Regions from separate parts of the Oceanobacillus sp. FSL K6-2867 genome, predicted to be linked through region 2. Evidence: riboswitches for the same ligand, from Rfam matches in the RefSeq annotation. Region 2 holds a riboswitch; the other holds the start of a gene.
What was found. A riboswitch is a leader RNA that binds a small molecule or an ion and turns the genes downstream of it on or off. The one in region 2 is predicted to bind S-adenosylmethionine.
Positions count from the first base shown of each region.

Region 1 (3,434 bases), 1.8 Mb from region 2:
AGCAGTTGCTGCAGTAAAAAATATGGATATAAATTGTGAGCAAGGAATTATTGCGACTGGAGATTCGTTTATGGAAGATCCCGAACGTGTTGCGTTTGTTCATGGTAAATTCCCGACAATGCTGGCCTCAGAGATGGAAGCAGCAGCTGTTGCTCAGGTTTGTCATCAGTACAACAAGCCATTTGTTATTATTCGCGCACTATCTGATATTGCAGGAAAAAAATCATCCATCTCGTTTGATCAATTTCTTGAAACGGCCGCTAAAAATGCAGCACAACTAATTATTGCTGTAGTCAAAAGCATATAAAAAAACAATTATAAGAAAAGCAAAAGCCCAGAGACAATGATAAATTCATGTTTCTGGGCTTTTTGATAACTTGTAAATTAACCTAATTATTTCGCTCCTTTCGATAGTACTCATGAAACACCTTCATAAGGGCTCTTTTCTCAATTCGTGATACATAGCTGCGCGATATATTCAATTTTTTTGCAATTTCTCGCTGTGTCATTTCATTATAGTCATTTAATCCATAGCGATAAATAATCACTTCCCGTTCTCGTTTATCGAGTACAGAAAAATATTTTTGCATTTTGGCGATTTCCATATTCAATTGGATGTATTCAATTACATTATCATTCTCTGCTTCGAGTATATCAATTAAGCTGATTTCATTGCCTTCTTTGTCCTGGCCAATTGGATCGTGTAATGAAACATCTTTTTTCACCTTTTTCAATGCACGCAGATGCATCAATATTTCGTTTTCTATACAACGAGCAGCATATGTTGCCAATTTCGTTCCCTTATTTGTAGAGAAGCTTTCAACCCCTTTTATAAGACCGATTGTTCCAATGGAAATCAAATCTTCCATATCCTCACCAGTATTTTCAAACTTTTTTACAATGTGAGCAACAAGTCTTAAATTATGTTCAATCAGTTTGTTTCTAGCTGTTTCGTTTCCATTTTGCATTTCCTCAATGTATTTCGCTTCTTCATCAGGGGGTAATGGTTGCGGGAATGCATGATTTTTTACATAAGAAACGAAAAAGAGGGCTTCCTTAATTAGAAGAGCAAGCACAGATAGAATCCCGGACAAACTCAGGTCACCTCCTAAAGAACAATCTGCTTCAAGAATGGGCTTTTGCCTATATAACATCTTTATGAAGCAGTAAGGAGATTCGTGTCTGTCCCAGATAATTAATTATGAAAACGATTTTATTTGATATTAGAGAAACGATTAAAACCCTGATGCATCCTATCAGAATTACATACAGCTGGCGGTTTTTACAGACACAATAACTTATCGCTAGAAGTAACAAACTGCATTGTCAAGATAAAGAAGGAGCGCACTGTGTGGGTACTATTCTTGCTGGTATGTATGCGGGAACTGTGAAAAACAGAAACACAACAGATCGTGGCTGTTTTGAATTGAATAGGGATCTTTAATGGTGTTGATATATTCAAGGCAAAGGATGATGCAGTAGTACAAGAGTATTGGATTATTGGGGCTGCATAGGATTTAGATAAGAATAAGCTTTCTGCATAGCATTTTGGAATCAACTCGTTTCAGTAAAAAGCGGGTAAATAGGACAAAGGAACGTTAATCGACATCATATATCTAACTTTTGTAGTAAATTCAAAAAATATAGTTGACAAGTTCTATTGCCCGGTGTATGATGTGAACAATTCCTACAAATTGAATATGATTTTTCTTATCAAGAGTCAGGGGAGGAACTGGTCCTATGATCCTGCAGCAACCGTTACCAAAATGTAACAAGGTGCTAATTCCAGCAAGCATATGCTTGAAAGATGAGATTAGAGATATAAAACCTCTTCCTCATCGGAAGAGGTTTTTAATTTACTTTAAAGGCAAGTAATATGATAGGAAAAATTATATTTCGATGAATAGGTAAATTTAAATTGAAAAAGGGAGCGAAGAAAATGAGTATAACAAAAACAGATAGCTTGTACAGAAAGGATTACTTTGGAAGGATTCACGAATTAAAGAAACATGCACCCAATGCTTTTGAGTCATTTTTTGCTTTTAATAATCAAGCATTGGCTGAAGGGGAATTATCGGTAAAGGTAAAAGAATTAATTGCAGTTGCTGTGGCGCATATTACCGGGTGTCCGTATTGTATTGATTTACATGTCAAAAATGTGAAAAAACAGAAAGCAAGCAAAGCAGAGGTAGCAGAGGCAATTTTTGTCGCAACAGCATTAAAGGCGGGATCTTCAGCAGCGCATGGAGTAAATGCACTAAATGCTTATGATGAAAACGGGGATGAGGAGCTGTATAAAGCATCCTATTTTAATCGTATAAAGGAATTTTCCAAGTTAAATAAAGAAACATTTAAGGCATTTCTGGATTTTGATCATCAGGCTATAAAAGCAGAAAATCTGAGTGAGAAAGAAAAAGAGTTAATTGCAGTAGCTTGTGCCCATACAACAGGTTGTGCATATTGTATTGATTTGCACACAAAAAATGCGAAAAAAACAGGAGCAAATTTAAATGAGATTTCGGAAGCAATTTTTGTTGCAGTAGCGCTTAAAGCTGGATCAGCAATCGCTCATAGTGTAAACGCATTAAATGCTTACGATGAATAGAAATTGATACCATAAGAGGAGTGTTTCGTTTGAAAAAGCAGATTCATTTGAACGGATTTGTACAAAACTCGCCATCCCCGCATTCCATGGGGTTGTGGAAACATGAGAGAGATAAGGGAGTATTTCATAATCGAATTCATTATTGGACAGAAACAGCACAAGTGCTGGAGCGGGGAAAATTTGATGCCGTTTTTATTGCTGATGTTCTTGGTACGTATTCTGTTTATGGAAACAATCATGATGCTGCGATTAAACATGCTGTGCAATTGCCGGCACATGACCCCTTGATGCCAATATCAGCTATGGCTGCAGCAACGAAGCACATCGGATTTGCCCCGACAATTTCAGCAACCTATGCACAGCCATATGCACTGGCACGTCAGCTTTCAACACTGGACCATTTGACGGAAGGCAGAATTGCTTGGAATGTAGTAACTTCGTATTTAGAGAGTGAGGCAATTAATCTTGGTTTGTCGGGTAGATTACCTAAAAATATACGCTATGACCGTGCTGATGAATTTCTTGAGGTCGTTTACAAGCTATGGGAGCACAGCTGGGATGATGAAGCAGTTGTTTACGACAAGAAGACAGACACCTTTGCAGACCCCAAAAAGGTACATATAATCAATCATGATGGTGACTTTTTCCATATATCAGGTCCACATTTAACGGAGCCATCACCACAACGGACTCCTGTACTTTTTCAAGCTGGAGCTTCTCCGAGAGGAAGAGATTTTGCAGCAAAACATGCTGAAGCGGTTTTCACAAAGGGACATTCACTGGAAGCAATGAAAAATTACGCTGCAGATATTCGAAAACGTGCAGTAGA
Region 1 covers NZ_CP150144.1:60,534-63,967, reverse strand. The annotation lists gene mtnN (5'-methylthioadenosine/S-adenosylhomocysteine nucleosidase) at 1-307, shown strand, start outside; gene sigK (RNA polymerase sporulation sigma factor SigK) at 390-1,094, opposite strand; SAM riboswitch class I at 1,708-1,814, shown strand; gene NSQ77_RS00305 (carboxymuconolactone decarboxylase family protein) at 1,940-2,605, shown strand; gene NSQ77_RS00300 (LLM class flavin-dependent oxidoreductase) at 2,635-3,434, shown strand, end outside.
Region 1: linked by a shared signal. The riboswitch ahead of NSQ77_RS00305 (carboxymuconolactone decarboxylase family protein) and the one ahead of NSQ77_RS09085 (sodium:solute symporter family protein) in region 2 are both predicted to bind S-adenosylmethionine.

Region 2 (3,434 bases):
TTTTGACCTCGTTCAATCGACTCTCCGCATTTTTTTGGTTCGAAAAAGCACCAGCTTGAACACGGTACCATTGCTCACCAGAAACTGTAATGGTTGTAACAAATGACTCGATACAATGTGAATCCAAGTAAGCTACTCTTTTATCTGCGTTTTCTCTTGATTGGAAGGAACCAGCTATTACTTTATAAATGGCTTCAGAATCATTTTCCTTTCTCTGAAGATCAAACGCTTTCGCTAAGCCGTTCACATGACCTAGTGCAACATTTTCGCGCCATGAAGATTGTTTCATTAAATTTGCGTCATGTGTGTTATCAATAAATCCATTTTCTGTTAAGAGTGCTGGCATTGATGTTTCACGTAAAACATGGAAATTTGCTTTTTTCTTTCCGCGATTTGTTAGACTGTTTATTTTAGTTATCTCTGTATGCAAACTAGCTCGGTATGCAGCAGTCTGTGAAGAATCGGATAAACTACTGTGAATATAGTCTTCATATCCATTAGCAGAGCCGTTAGAGGCATTGCAATGAATAGACAAGTAATAATCAGCTCCCCAAGAATTTGCTTCATTTGTTCGCTGTTCTAGACTCTTACTGCTATCATTTGTACGGCTCATTTGTACTTCAACATCTTCATAATCAGCTAGTAAAATGTTACGAATTCGAAGAGCAATATCTAAAACAATATCTTTTTCATTTATTCCATTGCCCCTTGCTCCTGTATCTGATCCACCATGGCCTGGGTCTACATATAATTTCATACAACTACCCTCTCTTTCATAAAGTTTAATTCATTACTATAGTATGAAAAGTAACAAATTGGAATTGGATAAATTGTTCATTATGCATGAAATTGTGCAGAATGCTGACGCTTAAAGTAATATACTGATAGCAAACGGTGCTAATGTTTATTAATTTATTGGTGGTTATTGCTTCCTTTGTAAATGAAGTGACATTAATCCCCACTGCTGTGTTTAACTGCATTTTCAGGGAGACATTTGTCGAAAGGATAGTTACAACTTTCTGCTGAATACGAGTCATTATCTTAACCAACGCACCTGTAAAAAGGTCTGCTTTTTTAACATTAGCGAAATAAATGGATTTTATCTAGCAGCTTCCTTTACTTAGTAATGTGACAATCGAATGATAGAGAGTTGAGTAAATGTTATTTTAAAATAATATTGACTTTTCCGTTATTAAGGTGTAATTTTAATACAATTGAATAGTTGAACTTCTTATCAAGAGAGGTGGAGGGACATGGCCCTTTGATACCTCGGCAGCGGGCTCAATTTATGAGTACTGTGCCAATTCCATCAGACACTGGTCTGAAAGATAAGAAGAGGTGCCCTGAATTTATCTACCCTCTTCTTATGGAAGGGGGTTTTTGTTTTGGCTTTGTAATTGAATATTGGTGGTTTGTAATAAGGTGATTTAAATATTAAGGGAGTGACTGATTGTGACAGAATATGGTGTATGGACAATTATACTGGCATTAGGATATACATTTGCACTAATTACTGCAGGACAAATTGCTAAAAGGCGTGTGACAAAGAAAGATAGTTATTTTGTTGGAAATCGGAATTTTAATAAATGGATTGTTGCGTTTTGTATAACTGGGTTATTTTCAGGATCCACATTCATTTCTATTCTGGAATTATCCTATTTAACAGGTATTTCCGCAATCTGGTATGGAGTAGCGGAAATGGTTCAAATATTTATTATTGCTTTGTTGATTATACGTTCTTTCCGGAAAAAGATGCTTGTAACAGTTTCTGGCCTGATAGGAGATACATATGGAAGAACGGCAAAAGGCTTATCGGGAGCCATAACAGCATTCGCATTTCCAATGTGGTCTGTTGCCACTGCAATCGCATTTGCTTCAGCATTTCATGTGTTTACAGGTATTTCATTAAGCTTATCCGTTGCGTTTACTGCTATTTTACTTTTTATCTATCTGCAAGCTGGGGGCATGTGGTCCATTGCTTTTACACAAACGATGAACATGTTTGCATTCGGATTAATGATCGTGATTGGACTTATTGCTTTTTTCATCAATCCAGGATTTTCAGGTTTAGCTGCATTGAACATGGACCGTCCAGAAATGTTTAACTTTGGAAGTGTCGGTCTGCAAGTGATTGTCGTTTGGTTTGGTACTTTTCTAGTAAACGTCATTCTGGCTCAGGCTGCTTTCCAAATGGCATTGTCCTCCCGCTCGCCAGAAGAGGGTCAAAAAGGACTTGTCATGGCAGGATTCATGGCGATTCCATTTATAGTCGGTGGAGTTATCTTCGGAATATCTGCTGCTACCGTTGTGCCGAATGCATCCACTGGACTTATTGCGATTCCGCAGTATCTGATGGAAGTATTGCCTGCTCCATTGGTAGGTTTGTTTTTCCTTGGTGTATGGGGCTGTGCACTTGGGTGGGGTGGTCCATGTCAGTTCTCAGGTGCGACAAGTCTTGGGCGTGATGTAGGAAGTGCGATTAAACCAAATGCAACAGGAGATCAGCTTATTAAATATACGAAAATCTCGCTGCTGCTTTTAACTGGTCTGATGATTGCTTTTGGCTTATTGCGAACAGAGCAATCCGCATGGTGGAATGTATTTGCTTGGACGATACGAAACAGTGCAACGTTTGCACCAGTAGTAGCTGCGCTATTCTGGCCTGTAGTAACAAAGCGAGCTGTTGTCGCTTCATTGTTCACAGGGTTTTCTAGTGGTCTGTTATGGTATTACCTGGGCGGCTGGCATCCACAGGAATTTTATTTAAACATACACCCAGTTTGGATTGGAAGCTCGATTAATATCCTGACAATTACGTTGGTAACACTGGCTAATAGAAGAACGAATCTAACATTGCGAAAAACAGATCGCTTTGGTTACGTGGGGTTAACTGGAGGAGTTATTTTTACACTGGTGAATATTTTATATTTTGAACAGGCGTATAATAATGGATTGTTTGGGCTGTTTATGTTTGTAGCTGTATTGAGTTATTTCATAGCGGCTATACGGTTTGTGAGATTAGAGGAGCGAGGAGCAGTAGTTTTAGAGGAGCAGGAATACGTTGCTTCCAACAGTTAAGAAACTAACATGATAAAATTTCTAAATAGATAGAAAGTTTATCGTTCAGTAAATAGGGGTATAGACGATTTATCGCAATGAAAAGTAATAAGTAAAAGTGTTAGTTGGGAATGGAGGTAGAATAAGTATGGATTTAATTATCACTGCTTTCGTTGCCTTGATTGGTGTCTTTGTATTAACCATTAGGGCGTTTACAGCAGTATATAAAAATAGATTAAAGGATTCTAATTAGGAACTTTGGATTCGTTATGATAGGCAGCATTATGTTTTGCTGTCATCTATTTGACAAAGTTATTTGTTCTTGAATGAAAGCTTCTTGCAAAACTATGACATACTTACACAAGGTTGTAAGAAAC
Region 2 covers NZ_CP150144.1:1,830,529-1,833,962, reverse strand. The annotation lists gene NSQ77_RS09090 (N-acetylmuramoyl-L-alanine amidase) at 1-757, opposite strand, end outside; SAM riboswitch class I at 1,229-1,335, shown strand; gene NSQ77_RS09085 (sodium:solute symporter family protein) at 1,453-3,078, shown strand.